Regions from separate parts of the Enterococcus sp. S86.2 genome, predicted to be linked through region 2. Evidence: predicted binding sites of a transcription regulator. Region 2 holds the regulator's gene; each other region holds the start of a gene.
What was found. Region 2 encodes HrcA, which represses chaperone genes, less so after heat shock. Its sites were predicted from a motif close to TTAGCACTCNNNNNNNNNGAGTGCTAA; they were not measured.
Positions count from the first base shown of each region.

Region 1: the regulator HrcA is predicted to act here: its motif matches at 2,186-2,212, upstream of groES (co-chaperone GroES).
Region 3: the regulator HrcA is predicted to act here: its motif matches at 2,846-2,872, upstream of clpP (ATP-dependent Clp endopeptidase proteolytic subunit ClpP).

Region 1 is NZ_CM206813.1:2,084,405-2,089,352, forward strand. Features, by position in the region: gene AC6R0T_RS09870 (MerR family transcriptional regulator) at 1-85, shown strand, start outside; gene groL (chaperonin GroEL) at 203-1,828, opposite strand; gene groES (co-chaperone GroES) at 1,873-2,157, opposite strand; gene AC6R0T_RS09885 (CPBP family intramembrane glutamic endopeptidase) at 2,363-2,989, shown strand; gene AC6R0T_RS09890 (NAD(P)-dependent oxidoreductase) at 3,085-3,723, shown strand; gene AC6R0T_RS09895 (MBL fold metallo-hydrolase) at 4,085-4,888, opposite strand.
Region 2 is NZ_CM206813.1:1,572,350-1,577,297, forward strand. Features, by position in the region: gene dnaK (molecular chaperone DnaK) at 1-905, opposite strand, end outside; gene grpE (nucleotide exchange factor GrpE) at 949-1,482, opposite strand; gene hrcA (heat-inducible transcriptional repressor HrcA) at 1,517-2,557, opposite strand; gene hemW (radical SAM family heme chaperone HemW) at 2,725-3,888, opposite strand; gene trhO (oxygen-dependent tRNA uridine(34) hydroxylase TrhO) at 4,116-4,948, opposite strand, start outside.
Region 3 is NZ_CM206813.1:789,631-794,578, reverse strand. Features, by position in the region: gene hflX (GTPase HflX) at 1-316, opposite strand, end outside; gene miaA (tRNA (adenosine(37)-N6)-dimethylallyltransferase MiaA) at 318-1,241, opposite strand; gene AC6R0T_RS03565 (glycerophosphodiester phosphodiesterase family protein) at 1,250-1,996, opposite strand; gene AC6R0T_RS03560 (hypothetical protein) at 2,147-2,659, opposite strand; gene clpP (ATP-dependent Clp endopeptidase proteolytic subunit ClpP) at 2,926-3,507, shown strand; gene AC6R0T_RS03550 (NADP-dependent oxidoreductase) at 3,643-4,581, opposite strand; gene AC6R0T_RS03545 (gamma carbonic anhydrase family protein) at 4,756-4,948, opposite strand, start outside.

The DNA of each region.
Region 1 (4,948 bases), 510 kb from region 2:
CTTTGCAGCGTACTACAACGACCACGTTGAAGCCGATGTTGTAGATATTATGCACGACATTATTTACCACTATACCAAAGAATAGAACAGTCTTTACTTCAAATTTTTTTGATGAATGTTCTTTAAATTTCGCCACCCTTTTAACTGAAGGATAAAAAAAGTGATGATCCCTGAGAGATCATCACTTTTTTAGTGTTAAAAATTACATCATACCGCCCATTGCAGCAGGATCCATTCCTGGAGCTTGTGGCGCTTGTGGTTCAGGTTTATCTGCAACAACTGCTTCAGTTGTTAACAACAAAGCTGCAACAGAAGCTGCATTTTGTAAAGCTGAACGTGTTACTTTCGTTGGGTCAACGATCCCAGCTTCTACCATATTTACCCATTCACCGTTAGCCGCATTAAAGCCCATACCGATTTCAGCATGTTTTAATTTGTCGATGATAACAGATCCTTCATAACCAGCGTTTTCAGCAATTTGACGTACTGGCTCTTCTAGTGCACGTTCCACAATTTTCACACCAGTTGCAATGTCACCATCTGCTTCAATAGCCGCAACTTCAGCGATAACGTTGACTAGTGCAGTACCACCACCAGAAACCATACCTTCTTCAACAGCGGCACGGGTTGCGTTTAAAGCATCTTCAATGCGTAATTTCATTTCTTTTAATTCTGTTTCAGTTGGCGCACCAACTTTGATTACAGCTACGCCACCAGCTAATTTCGCTAGACGTTCTTGTAATTTTTCACGATCAAAATCAGAAGTCGTTTCTGCAATTTGATTTTTGATTAATTGCACGCGCGCAGCAATAGCATCTGTTTCTCCAGCGCCTTCTACGATTGTTGTATTGTCTTTATCAACGACAATTTTACTTGCTTGACCTAAGCTTTCAATTGTTGCGTCTTTTAATTCAAGACCTAAATCGTCTGTAATTACTGTGCCGCCTGTTAAAGTAGCGATATCTTCTAACATTGCTTTACGACGATCGCCAAAGCCAGGAGCTTTTACTGCAACGACATTGAAAGTACCACGAATTTTATTTAAAACAAGGGTTGGTAATGCTTCACCATCAACATCATCAGCAATAATCAACAATGGTTTTGATTGTTGTAAAATTTGTTCCAACAATGGCAAGATATCTTGAATGTTAGAGATTTTTTTATCGGTAATCAAAATGTATGGATTATCTAAAACAGCTTCCATTTTGTCGTTGTCTGTTACCATGTATTGGGATAAGTAACCACGATCAAATTGCATCCCTTCAACAACGTCTAGTTCAGTTTCAATCCCTTTTGATTCTTCAATGGTGATAACACCATCGTTTCCGACTTTTTCCATTGCGTCAGCAATGTAGTTCCCAACTTGTTCACTACCAGAAGAAACGGCACCTACTTGCGCAATTGCTTCTTTAGAGTCAACGATTGAAGAAATGCTGTGTAATTTTGCTACTGCTGTTTTAGTTGCAAGTTCAATCCCACGGCGAATACCCAATGGGTTAGCACCAGCTGTAACGTTTTTAATTCCTTCTCTGACAATTGCTTGTGTTAAGACAGTAGCCGTTGTGGTACCATCCCCAGCAATATCATTTGTTTTAGAAGCAACTTCAGAAACAAGTTTTGCACCCATATTTTCAAAATGATCTTCTAATTCGATTTCTTTTGCGATTGTAACACCATCGTTTGTAATCAAAGGTGAACCATATGATTTTTCTAATACAACGTTACGACCTTTAGGGCCTAATGTTACTTTTACTGTATCGGCTAATTTATCTACTCCACGCACCATCGCGGCCCGTGCTTCTTCTGCAAATTTAATATCTTTTGCCATGCTAAAACACCTCATTTAATTTTTTTATAACGTTTTTTGTGTGATTATTCCACAATAGCGATAATATCTTTACCATTAACAATTAAATATTCTTTGCCTTCATATTTCACTTCTGAACCAGCATATTTTTCAAACATTACTTGGTCTCCCACAACAACTGGGATTGCGGCTTTTTCACCATTTTCTAAAAAGCGGCCTTCACCAACAGCGATAACTGTACCTGTTTGTGGTTTTTCTTGTGCAGCTGATGCTAACACGATTCCGCCTACAGATTTTTCTTCTTCTTTTGCGACTTCAATGATCACGCGATCACCTAATGGTTTTAACACGATAAATCCCTCCATCAATTTTCATGTATTAGCACTCTCAATAGTTGAGTGCTAACCTACAAGAACTATATTACTCATTTTACCCCCACAATGCAAGTTTTTTCCCTTGTTTTTTTATTGAAGAAATTTTGCCTATTTTCCGAAGTAATTGTCTTGCGAAAATGATTCAGGTATACTTTTATTAGACAACTAAAGGAGTAGTTAAATGTCACAAATTAAATATAGCTTTTCATCAATTTTATGTTATGCTTTCGTTTTTTTAATTCCTGCTATTATTAAAATAAACAACGGTGAGACTCTCACTGCTGGTTTATCTTATTTAATCGGCACTGGTGTTCTAATTTTTTTATACCAAAAAGTTCCGCCTTTATCCTTCGAAAAAAATCCGATGAGTCGAAAAAAAATTATTCTCACCGGACTGATTGGTATTTTATTGACCGTCTTATTAATCGGCATCACTGGCTATATCGAAACTTTTTTTAGTATAAAAAATAATTTTAATCGCAGTCTCAATATGATGGAAGTTTTGTGGCAGCGGCCTATTTTTGCAGTTATAGCCACTATCTGTGGTCCCATTATGGAAGAACTCGTTTTTAGACGGGCTTGTATTGGCTTTTTTGGTGAATATTTTTCTTTACCTTTGGCAATTTTATTTAGTGCAGCAACGTTTGCGCTAGTTCACACCGATAGTGATATTTTAGTCTACTTTATTTTAGGTTGCTTTTTATCCTTTATTTACGTCAAGACAGGTTCAATTAAAACGGCCATCCTTAGTCATTGCGGTGCTAATATTTTAGTATTGCTTATTCAAGTATTGCGCTTTACACTTTAATCCTTTATTTTAACAGGCTTTTTTTTAGCAAAAAAAGTAGCTAACCGCTAAAATAAAGGATGTAGTGTTTTTTTTATTTTTAAGGAGGCGTTTTGATGAAAATTGGAATTATTGGAGCCACAGGTCATGTCGGCAGTCATCTACTAAAAGCGGCATTAGACGATCATTATGATGTTACAGCGATCGTTCGTAGCCCTGAAAAATTGCAAGTAGCTGTGCCCGTGCTAAAAAAAGATCTTTTTGATTTAACAACTGCTGATCTCTCTGATTTTGATATTGTGATTGATGCTTTTAACGCACCCCACGGACGAGAAGAAATGCATAAAACAAGCTTGCTTCATTTAGCTAAAATTTTGCGGAAAACATCTGTCTGGTTAATTGTAGTCGGCGGCGCTTCTTCTTTGTATTTGAATACAGAGCGAACAAAACGCTTGCTAGATACCATTCCAGCCAGCTCTCCCATTCATCCAACGGCGTCAAATATGGCCCAATCATTGGCTGAGTTAAAAGAATTTCCTGATGTTGTTTGGACTTATGTATCACCTGCCGCAAACTTTATCTATGATGCCCCTTTTACTGGTAAATACCAAATCAACGAAGATATCTTGGAAAAAGATAGTGCTGGAAAAAGTGAAGTCAGCATGGCGGATTATGCGAAGGGTGTTATGGATTTAATCAAACAGCCACAAAAAAATATTCACATCAGTATTGCTGGCGATAGTACAAATTATTAAAAAAACTTCGCTAACGCCCTTTGCTCTCAAAAATTTCCGCGGAAATTTTAGAAATCATTCCGCAAATTTTTGAAAATATCGCCTTATTCCTAAAAGCGTCAGCCCATGAAGCTAGACCCCAAAAAAAGCGGCATGAACTTGATCTACTCTTTAGCAATAAGATAGAATCTTGATAAATTGCTCTTCAAATTTCTCAAGATTTTGACTTATTGTCGCTAAGAGTTAGTTCATGAAGCTAGACCCTTAAAAAGCTTCATAAACTTGATCTACTCTTTAGCAATAAAAAAGCGGAGACAAAATTTTTGTCCCCGCTTTTTTACATATAACTGTCGTTTATTCACGACTTTTTTCATATCAATACTTAAATTGCAAACAATTCACTGGCTTGATCTGGGTCTGTATCGTAAATTTTAAAGTTATAATCCACACCTAAATCATGTTCTTTCAAAATATTTTTCATCGTTAAATGGGCGAGCTCTTTCATATTGTTTTCTTTACTTAAATGCCCCAAGTAAATTCTCTTCGTGCTATCTCCGATGATATCTGTCATAACCAGTGCACCATCTTCATTTGACAAATGGCCTTGATCCCCTAAAATTCGTTGTTTTAAACTCCAAGGATAAGGTCCCATCCGCAACATTTCCAAATCGTGGTTACTTTCCACTAAATATGCATCTGCATCGCGAATAATCCCACGAACATGATCACTGCAATAACCAGTATCTGTCAACATTACAAAAGATTTGCCGTCTTTGTGAAAACGATAAAATTGCGGTGCCGCTGCATCGTGAGAAACGCCAAAACTTTCAACGTCCATATCCCCAAAGGTTAGAACCTTCCCCATTTCAAAAATATGCTTTTGCGCGACATCAATTTTACCTAGCATACCATCCATTGCTTGCCAAGTTCCTTCATTGGCGTAAACATCCAGACCATATTTTCTAGCCAATACTCCCACACCATGAATGTGATCGCGATGTTCATGGGTAACTAGTATTGCATCTAAGTCCGCTGGATCTTTACCTACTTCTGCTAATAAAGATGTAATTTTTTTGCCAGAAAGACCGGCATCAACTAGCAGTCGTTTTTTTCCGCTTTCAATATATAAAGAATTACCAGAACTACCACTGGCTAACACACTAATTTTTAAAGCAGCTTCTGCCATCTGCTAGACTTCCCTTCAACTAAACTAAAGCGTGATTGAAATTTACAACCTCACCTTCTA
Region 2 (4,948 bases):
TGTGATAAACCAGCATCTTTTAGCGCTTGGCGAACTGGTACTTTAGTCCGTTCAACTAAGTCAGCTGTCAATTCATCAAATTTTGCTCGTGTTAATGTCATTTCTAAGTGCAAAGGACCAGCGTCTCCTGCAGTGATAAATGGTAAGCTGATTTGTGTACTTGTCACACCAGATAAGTCTTTTTTGGCTTTTTCTGCAGCATCTTTCAAACGTTGCATTGCCATTTTGTCATTTGAAAGATCGATGCCGTTGTCTTTTTTGAATTCTGCTACCATGTGATCGATGATTTTATTGTCAAAGTCATCCCCACCTAAATGGTTATCCCCAGCAGTTGATAATACGTCAAAGACACCATCGCCTAATTCCAAGATTGATACGTCAAAAGTACCACCACCAAGGTCAAAGACTAAGATTTTTTCATCACGATCTGTTTTATCCAAGCCATATGCTAAAGCAGCGGCGGTTGGTTCATTGACAATCCGTTCTACTTCAAGACCGGCAATTTTACCAGCGTCTTTAGTTGCTTGACGTTGTGCATCGTTAAAGTATGCAGGAACTGTAATAACAGCTTTTTCTACTTTTTCACCTAAGTAGTCTTCTGCAAAGCCTTTAATGTATTGTAATACCATTGCTGAAATTTCTTGTGGTGTATAAGATTTTCCTTCTACTTCAACTTTGTAGCCTGCTTCGCCCATGTGGCGTTTAATAGAAGAAACAGTATTTGGGTTGGTTACAGCTTGACGTTTTGCTACTTCCCCAACTTGAATTTCGCCATTTTTAAATGATACAACAGAAGGAGTTGTTCGGTTACCTTCTGGGTTTGCAATAATTTTTGCTTCGCCGCCTTCTAGGACTGCGACTGCAGAGTTTGTTGTACCTAAGTCAATACCAATAATTTTACTCATAATAAAACGCTCCTTTAATAGTTACTCGTAATTTTTTTAAAATTTATTGGGCTACAATAACCATACTTGGTCGTAAGACGCGATCGTGTAACTTGTAGCCTTTTTGTAGTACCTGCACAATTGTATTGGCAGGTGCATCATCACTTGCTTCAACAGTTTGCACACCTTGATGGAAGTTGGGATCAAAAGCTTCGCCTTCAGCAGCAATCTCTTCAATTCCTTCTTCTTTTAAAGCTTGTTGCAAACTAGCTAAGGTCATTTCAACACCTTTTTTCAAATTAATGCCTTGTTCATCCGAGACATCTGTTGCCATTGCTCGCTCCAAATTGTCAATAGCCGGTAATAGTTTTTTTGCTAAGTCTTGTGAACGATAACGTTGTAAAAGTTCTCTTTCATTACGGTTACGATTGGTAATATTCGCAATTTCTGCTTTTGCCCGTAATAATTGGTCGTCCATTTCATCAATTTTTGCTGTCAGTTCAGTTAATTCATCTGTGACAGATTCTTGTTCCAAATCTTTTTGTTCAGTAGCTTCCGCTACCTCTTGATCTTTTAATTCTTGATCTTTTTCTGACACTGAACTTGCCACCTTTCTACGCAAATTTCTTTTTTTAACTTGTTGCGTCGAGCGAACGATAATACTCCGCCAATTTCTCGGCTAGTTCTCTGGAAAACACATCAAGTAAACCAAACATTTTAGAATACTGCATACTTGCAGGACCTAATAATGCAATCACACCTTTACCATGACCAGAAATATCATAACTGGCTTGAATTAAGCTCATATTATGAAATAAGTCATTGCCCAACTCATCACCAATACGAATATCAATGTTATCTGTTGGTGGAATTAAAAGCTGCATCAACTCTTCAGGGTCTTTCATAAAGCGGTAAATTGATTTGAACTGATCCACATCAGTAGCAGGTTCAAAATCAATCATATTCATGCGACCGCCGACAAAGACCTTTTCTTCAAAAACTTGACCCAACATTAAATCAAATAAATCTAAAATACCTTCTGTTGTTTGAAAGTATTTATGCAAGATCATCGGAATCTCAGTACGCAGACGTTGGTAAACCGTTAGTAACGGCTCACCCACTAATTTGTCGTTGATGATCCGTACCATCTTTTCCAAGTCAGCTCCGCTGACACTTTGCGGCAAGGCAAAGACTTGACTTTCAACATTGCCTTGATCCGTTACGATAATCGCAATCACTTGACGACTATTTAACGGGACAATTCGAAAACCGGTCAGACGTCTATCCTTCATATCCGGACCCAAGGACAAGGCAGTATAGCTGGTTAAATTGGATAAAATTTCAGCAGATTGTTGAATAATATCGTTAATCTCATGAAATTCTTTTCCAAAAGACCGCTTGATTACTTGCATATCCGTTTTTGCTACACGAGTAGGCTTTAAAAGATGGTCAACGTAATAACGGTAACCCACCATCGAAGGAATACGACCAGAAGAAGAATGCGTCTTTTGTAAGAGACCTGCTTCTTCTAAAGCTTTCATATCATTGCGGATCGTTGCTGAACTAGCATTAATTCCTGCTGCCATTAAAGACTTAGAACCCACCGGCAAGCCGGTCTTCGTATAATGTTGGATAATGAGACGCAGAATATCTTGTTGTCTTTTTGTCAACATATTCATCACCTCGTATTTAGCACTCCGTCTATCTAAGTGCTAACACATATTAATATACCACAAGAAAGTTTAATGTCAAGAATTAAGCAACAAAAAATTAGCACTCTTTGATATAGAGTGCTAATCGTTTTTTTCAATCATATCAAGGCTTACATCAATTTAGAAAATCAATCTAATAAAAACTTCTCAAAAATTTCATTTCCAATCAATAACCCTTTTTCAGTGAGCCTGACATTGTCCTTTGTTTCAAGCAACCATTGTTTGCTTACCAAATCTGCCAAAACATTTCCGTAAACAGCCGTCAGCTCTTGCCCAAATTTTTCTGCAAAATGAGCTTTAGAAATACCAGCTTTTTTACGTAATCCCAAAAACATTTCTTCTTCCATTTGGTTATTGCGACTTAACTCTTCTGTTTCATAAATAGGAAGTTGATCGTTTTTCAATGGTTTTAAATAGTGTTGAATTGGACCAAAATTTTTATAACGCGTTTTTCCTAGATAGCCACTTGCTCCAGCGCCAAAACCAAAGTAGTGTTCATTATTCCAATAAACTAAATTATGTTGGGATTCAAATCCTGGCTTAGCAAAATTACTAATTTCATACTGAAATTTTCCGGTATCATGCATAGCTAACATCGTTTCTTCAAACATCTGACCTTCAATTTCTTGATCCGGCATCTCCAAGCGCCCTTGTCTCACCCAGTTCATAAACATCGTCTTGTTTTCTAAAATCAAGGAATACAACGAGTAATGGGGTAAATCTAATTCAATTGCCCGTTTTAAGGTATCGCGAAAACTTGCTAATGTTTGACCCGGAAGCGCATAAATCAAATCAATCGAAACATTTTGAAAATCTGCTTTTTCTAAGAAGTCCATCGTGTCATAGACGTCTTTAGCCGTATGTTTACGTCCAATCTTTTTTAGCAAAACATCGTCAAATGTTTGCACGCCCATAGAAAGACGGTTCACACTGTGATCTTTCATCACTTGTAATTTGTCTAAAGTCAAATCACCAGGATTTGCTTCCACGGTAAATTCAGTAACAGTCTCCATTGGGAAAAGATCATTAATTCCCCTTAAAAGGGTATCTAGTTGGCCAGCTGAAAGTGAAGTTGGTGTTCCACCTCCAACGTATAAAGTTGGACTTTTTTTTATGGGATTTTTTTCTAGCGTAAGTTTCATTTCTTTTAAAAGACAAGCGATGTACTCATCGACAGGCTGCCCTTCTAAAAAGACCTTATTAAAATCGCAATAATAACAGATATGTTCACAAAAGGGAATGTGGATATAGGCTGATATTGCCGCGTCCTTTGGTTTTTTCATTTGTTGCATGGTTTAATTCCTCTCAATTAACATTACTTTTTTAGTAATCGTTTCATTTTCTCGTCTATCTTACCACAAGTAAATTCCTTCGTGGAAAAATGGCGGGTTTTTAACCAACTCTTTTAAAATTACCGTCTATTTTTTTAACTCTATGACAAGCTAAATTGAGAAATTATAAAAAGGTTGAATCTAGATTCAACCTTTTACTTCATATTGTTTTTTTGTTATTACTTGGCTTAAGTATTTTGACGATAACGATTTTGAGGGTGGTTTCGACAAGCTTGACTGCAAGCACCTAAATATTTCGTCTCATTTTCAACCGAAGCCAGAATACGGCGATTACATTCCGGATTGCTGCAATTAATGTAACGCTCACAAGGAGTTCCGTCAAACCAATCACGGCCAACAATCTTTTTATCAACGTGATTGATTTCTACACTAATCCGTTCATCAAAAACATACATTTTACCATCCCATAATTCTCCTTTAACTTCTGGATCTTTGCCATAAGTTGCAATCCCACCATCTAATTGTCCGACATCTTTAAATCCTTCTTTTACTAACCAGCCTGAGAATTTTTCACAGCGAATCCCACCGGTACAATAGGTGACTACCCGTTTTTCCATAAACTCTTCTTTATGTTCTTTGATCCACTGAGGTAATTCGCGAAAATTACGAATTTCTGGTCGCACAGCACCCCGAAAATGGCCCAAATCATATTCATAATCATTGCGAGCGTCAATCACAACGGTATCTTCAGCCAACAAAGCTTCTTTAAATTCTTTTGGCGACAAATATGCGCCTGTAACTTCATTGGGACTAAAATCATCGGATAATTGCAATGACACAATTTCTCGCCGCGGACGGACAAACATCTTTTTGAAGGCGTGTTCCGTTGCTTCATCACTTTTAAACGTAATATTTTTAAAGCGAGGATCATTTTTCAATGCTTTTTTATATGCCGCAGTTGCTTTTTTTAATCCTGAGACAGTGCCGTTAATACCTTCTTTTGCAACTAAAATCCGTCCTTTTAATCCTAATTTTTTACAAAAGGCCAGATGTTCTTGTG
Region 3 (4,948 bases), 780 kb from region 2:
CTAAAATTAACTGCACGCGATCAATAACTGGCACTGCCACAAAATCGGCAATAGTTTGGCTTTGACGTGGTGTCAGTTCATGGTTGAAAATTACCAAATCTGCTTCATAACTTCCGACTAAATTTTTTAATTCCGTCAATTTTCCTTTTCCGATAATTGTTTGACGATCCACTTGGGGCCGTTTTTGAATTAACGAAAAACAAACTTCTCCTTTAGCCGTTTTGGTCAAACCTTTTAATTCTTGCATAGATTCACCAAAATTTTTCCAAGTCTCTTCGGTTTCTACCCCGACTAAAATAACTTTTTCTTGTTCCATGCTACTCCTCCAACCACGCTTGTATTTTCTGCTGCAAAGCTTCAATTGCTTCTGGTTGCGTAATCAAATCGACCCAAGTTGTCACTTCCATTCGGTTACGAAACCACGTTAATTGTCGTTTTGCGTAACGTCTTGAATCTAATTTAATTGCCTCTTTCACCTCATCAAGACTAATTTCACTTTTAAAATAAGGGAAAAATTCGCGGTAACCAATCCCTTTTGCCGCTTGGACATCTTCATAATCTTCTAAAAGGGTTGCTTCTTTTGCTAATCCAGCAGCAAACATCAACTCTACCCGCTGATTAATACGCTCATAAAGCACCTTTCGCTCTGTGGTTAAAGCGATTAAAAAATCATCGTAAAGCTTTTGCGGTTCATCTTTAGGTTTTGTAATGCTATGACCGGTTAAATCAAAGACTTCTAATGCACGGATGACTTTTCGCTCATTATTAAAATGAATTTTTTCAGCGGCTAGTGGATCTTTTTTTAAAAGCAGCTGCCACAAAGCCACTCTCCCCTCTTTTTGGGCGTAAGCCTGATATTTTTGTCGCAAATGCTCCCCTTGTTGCCCGAAATCTTCTGGCGCGCCTAATTTATAATCATAAAGCAGTGCCTGGATATAAAGACCTGTTCCGCCAACAACAATGGGCAGTTTACCTTTGGCTGAGATTGCCGCAATTTTTGCTCGCGCTTGTTTTTGAAAATCAGCAGCTGAATACGCTGCTGTAAAATCACAAATATCAATCAGGTGATGGGGAATGTCCGCGGCTTCTTTTTTGGTTACTTTGGCTGTCCCAATATCCAATTGACGATAAACTTGTAATGAATCCCCGCTAATAATCTCACCATTGAATTTTTGGGCTAGCTTAATACTTAGTGCTGTTTTTCCCACACCAGTTGGCCCTGCAATCACTAATACTTTCATTTTTATCCTCATTTATTTGGCTTATTTCGTGCATTTTTTACATATTGCTGTACTTTTTCTGGGAAATTGGTAATAATTCCTGCCGTATTTAACGCAACACATTCTTTCACTAGGGTTTCATCATCAATCGTCCAAGGACGCACGGCTAATGGTAAATCAGGTAACGTTGCTTTATTTTTCAAAACCCAGTCGATTTTAGGATGGATACCTTCAATATATGGCCGGTCCAGTGCTTGAAGTACCTTTTTATCACTGGTGCTTAAAATCAAATCTAGTTGTGTGTCAGGTTCTAATTTATGAATAATATCTAAGGAATCAATATTAAAACTACAATACCAATGTTTAAAAGGCCAAAGACGACTTGTCATTAAAGTAGCTGTTTTCATTTCGATTTCAGGATAATGGTAGTGATCGGTTTTTAGTTCAATTAACAATACTCCTCGGAAATTGCGCATGACTAATAAATCCAACACTTCTTTTAAGGTTGGTACTTTAGTATTTTGATAGCTTTCAGAAAACCAACTACCGGCATTTAATTTTTTTATTTCAGCCAGGTTTTTTTCTCGAATCAAGCCTTTTCCATTTGTCGTTCGCTCAACGTCTTCATCATGCATCACAATTAGGTGACCGTCTTTTGACAAATGAACATCTAACTCAATCACGTCACTATCTGCCCGCACTGCTTCGGCAAAAGAAGGTAGTGTATTTTCCGGTCGGCTACCACTGGCACCGCGATGGGCTACGATTTGTGTCATCACCGTTGCCTCCTTATCTTTTTCTTCATTAGTAATTGTACCACTTCTATCTGTATTTTATGTACCAGACAGCTACTCTAACATGAAATAAATACCGCAAAAAAGATGAGAAGACACCTTGCATCAGCTTCTCATCTTTTTTTAAAATTATTACGCGCTAAAATAGGTCAACGTACTATCTGAAAGTCGCTTTAACTCTGTTTTTCTTTCATTGATCAATTCTGTTAAATCGTCGGAAAAATGCTCCATAATCACACGACCACCCTTATAAGCGTAACCTCCAACTTTAATCGTTTCATCTGGTGACAAAATAACTTTTCGTTGCGCAATATTTTTGAAAAACTCTTCTAAAATATAGTTTGGTAAATAAAAATTATTTTGAGCTGCAAATGATTGCAAGTAAGCATAGTCATCAATTGTGATATAACAATCATCAAAGGCATCAAAGCTGACATATTCTTCCATTAAGACGCTACGCTTTTGTAAAATTTCATTGATTTTTTTATTTAATTGGTTTAAGGTTTCAATTTCTTTTACTTTGTGTTCCAAAGTTCGTCGTTTTTGCTCTTTTTTCTCGTCATAACGAATACGTAAATTAAAAGCAATGGTAACGATTAAAGCACCCACCAAAACACCAAAAAAACCGGCTGCTGCTACTGCTATCATATTTTTCCTCCTTAAATTCTCTTGTCTTTTATTTTAGCATAACTTCTGTGGGATTCGCATTTTTTAACTGTTTTTAGCCACCCTTTTGTTATCTATTTTGATCTGCTATTTTTGTTAGCAAAAAAATATTCATTCTCCGAGTTTTTCATTTGACCTATTTTGACCTATTGGTTATACTTCTTTTTAGAGGTTATCGCTTAAATGTGCTAAACTTGAGACGTACAATAATTAACGTCGATTTGATTAAAGGAGGACTTTACATTATGAATTTAATTCCAACAGTCATTGAACAATCATCCCGCGGCGAAAGAGCGTATGACATCTACTCACGTTTATTAAAAGACCGCATTATTATGCTAAGCGGTCAAGTTACTGACGACTTAGCAAACTCAATCATCGCCCAATTACTTTTCTTGGACGCACAAGATTCTGAAAAAGATATCTATGTATACATCAACTCACCCGGTGGTAGCGTAACAGCTGGGATGGCAATTTACGATACAATGAACTTTGTTAAAGCCGATGTGCAAACAATTGTAATGGGCATGGCTGCTTCAATGGGCTCATTTTTATTAACAGCTGGCGAAAAAGGCAAACGTTTTGCTTTGCCAAATGCCGAAATCATGATTCACCAACCATTAGGTGGTGCACAAGGCCAAGCAACTGAAATCGAAATTGCAGCGCGTCACATCTTACAAACCCGTGATCGTTTGAACCATATCTTAGCCGAACGCACAGGTCAACCACTAGAAGTCATTGAAAAAGATACTGATCGTGATAACTTTATGACCGCTGAACAAGCGAAAGAATACGGTTTGATTGACGAAATTATGGTGACAAAATAATTGATAAAAAAAAGAATTGAGACTTTTGTCTCAATTCTTTTTTTGTTTACCTTTTATTATAGTCACCAAAAATTCAATTTGTTAGATTACTTGTGCTGCTTTCTTTTTTTAATTAAAAGAGTTCCCTTTTATCATTTAGGATTGGGCGATAACAATTTTGCCAGCAGCTGGATGACCCGCAATTTTTTCGTGAGCCAAAATGACGCTGCGCAATTCAAAAGGCAAAACTTCTGCAATATTAACAACCAATTTGCCATCCCCATAAGCATTTAGCAAATATTCAAAAGCAGTTTGGTCCTGGTATTCTTTTTTAGGGGCAAAACTTAAATACGTCCCATCTTTACGATCTGCTGGATTTGGCAGCTCATTTAAAGCAACGTATGTTCCGCCAGGTTTTAAAATTTTCAGACCAAGATCTGCACTTTTACTCCCTTTTGTCGCGTCAATTACAATATCCGCCTGTTCAAAAAATGTTTTTGCCGGACTCGCTGTATCATAGGCAACAAACTCATCTGCTCCCCAGTTTTTAATTTTCGCTTCATTTTTTTGGGCCGCACTTGCTAGAATATGATTTTTATTTTGATGCAACATTTGTACAAGTAAAGACCCCACTCCACCAGAAGCACCTAACACCATCACGGTTTGACTACTGTCAACCTGTAGGAGTTCAAAAAGTAAATTGTACGCTGTGATTCCGGTTGTAACTATGCTTGCTGCTTTGGGAAAACTCATTGTCTCAGGGATTTTTGCCGCTTTTTTATTTGGCAAAACGACCTCTTGCCCATAGGTTCCGCTAATTGGGTGAATCACTACACGATCGCCAACAGCAAAATCTGTTTCACCAGGAAAAATTTCTGTCACGATTCCAGCCGCATCATTGCCCATTACATAAGGAAATTTCAAACTGCGAAATTCTTGCTGCGCCCCACTTCGCAAAGAAATATCATAAGGATTAACGGCAAAAGCCTGCACTGCTACCCGGATATGGCCTGGGGTAATTTCTCTTGGTTGGTCTGTAATTGTCTCAAATACATCATGGGGCTTTCCATAACCAGTTATAGCAAAACGTTTCATCAAAAATTCCTCCTTTTTACCTTTGTCTAAAGTGTAGCGAGGAAAGAAAAAAAGCGCAACGATTTGCGCTTTAACTGCTTTCACAAACCGATGAGTCAAATTTGATCTCCAAACTTGCAATAAGATCTCAGTTTTCGTTTAAATATCGAAACTTTGTTAAAAGAGCTCTTATCTTTACTGACTTACCTCTGAATATTTTCCTGCTTGAAATTCTTGGCCCAATTGACAATAGTGGGTGATATTGGCTTTATTTTTAGCAATTTCAGCTTGTGTTAAAGGGCGGATAACTTTGGCTGGTCGTCCAAAAGCCAAAACATTTGGTGGGATAACCGTTCCTTGCGTTACCAAAGAACCTGCGCCGATTAAA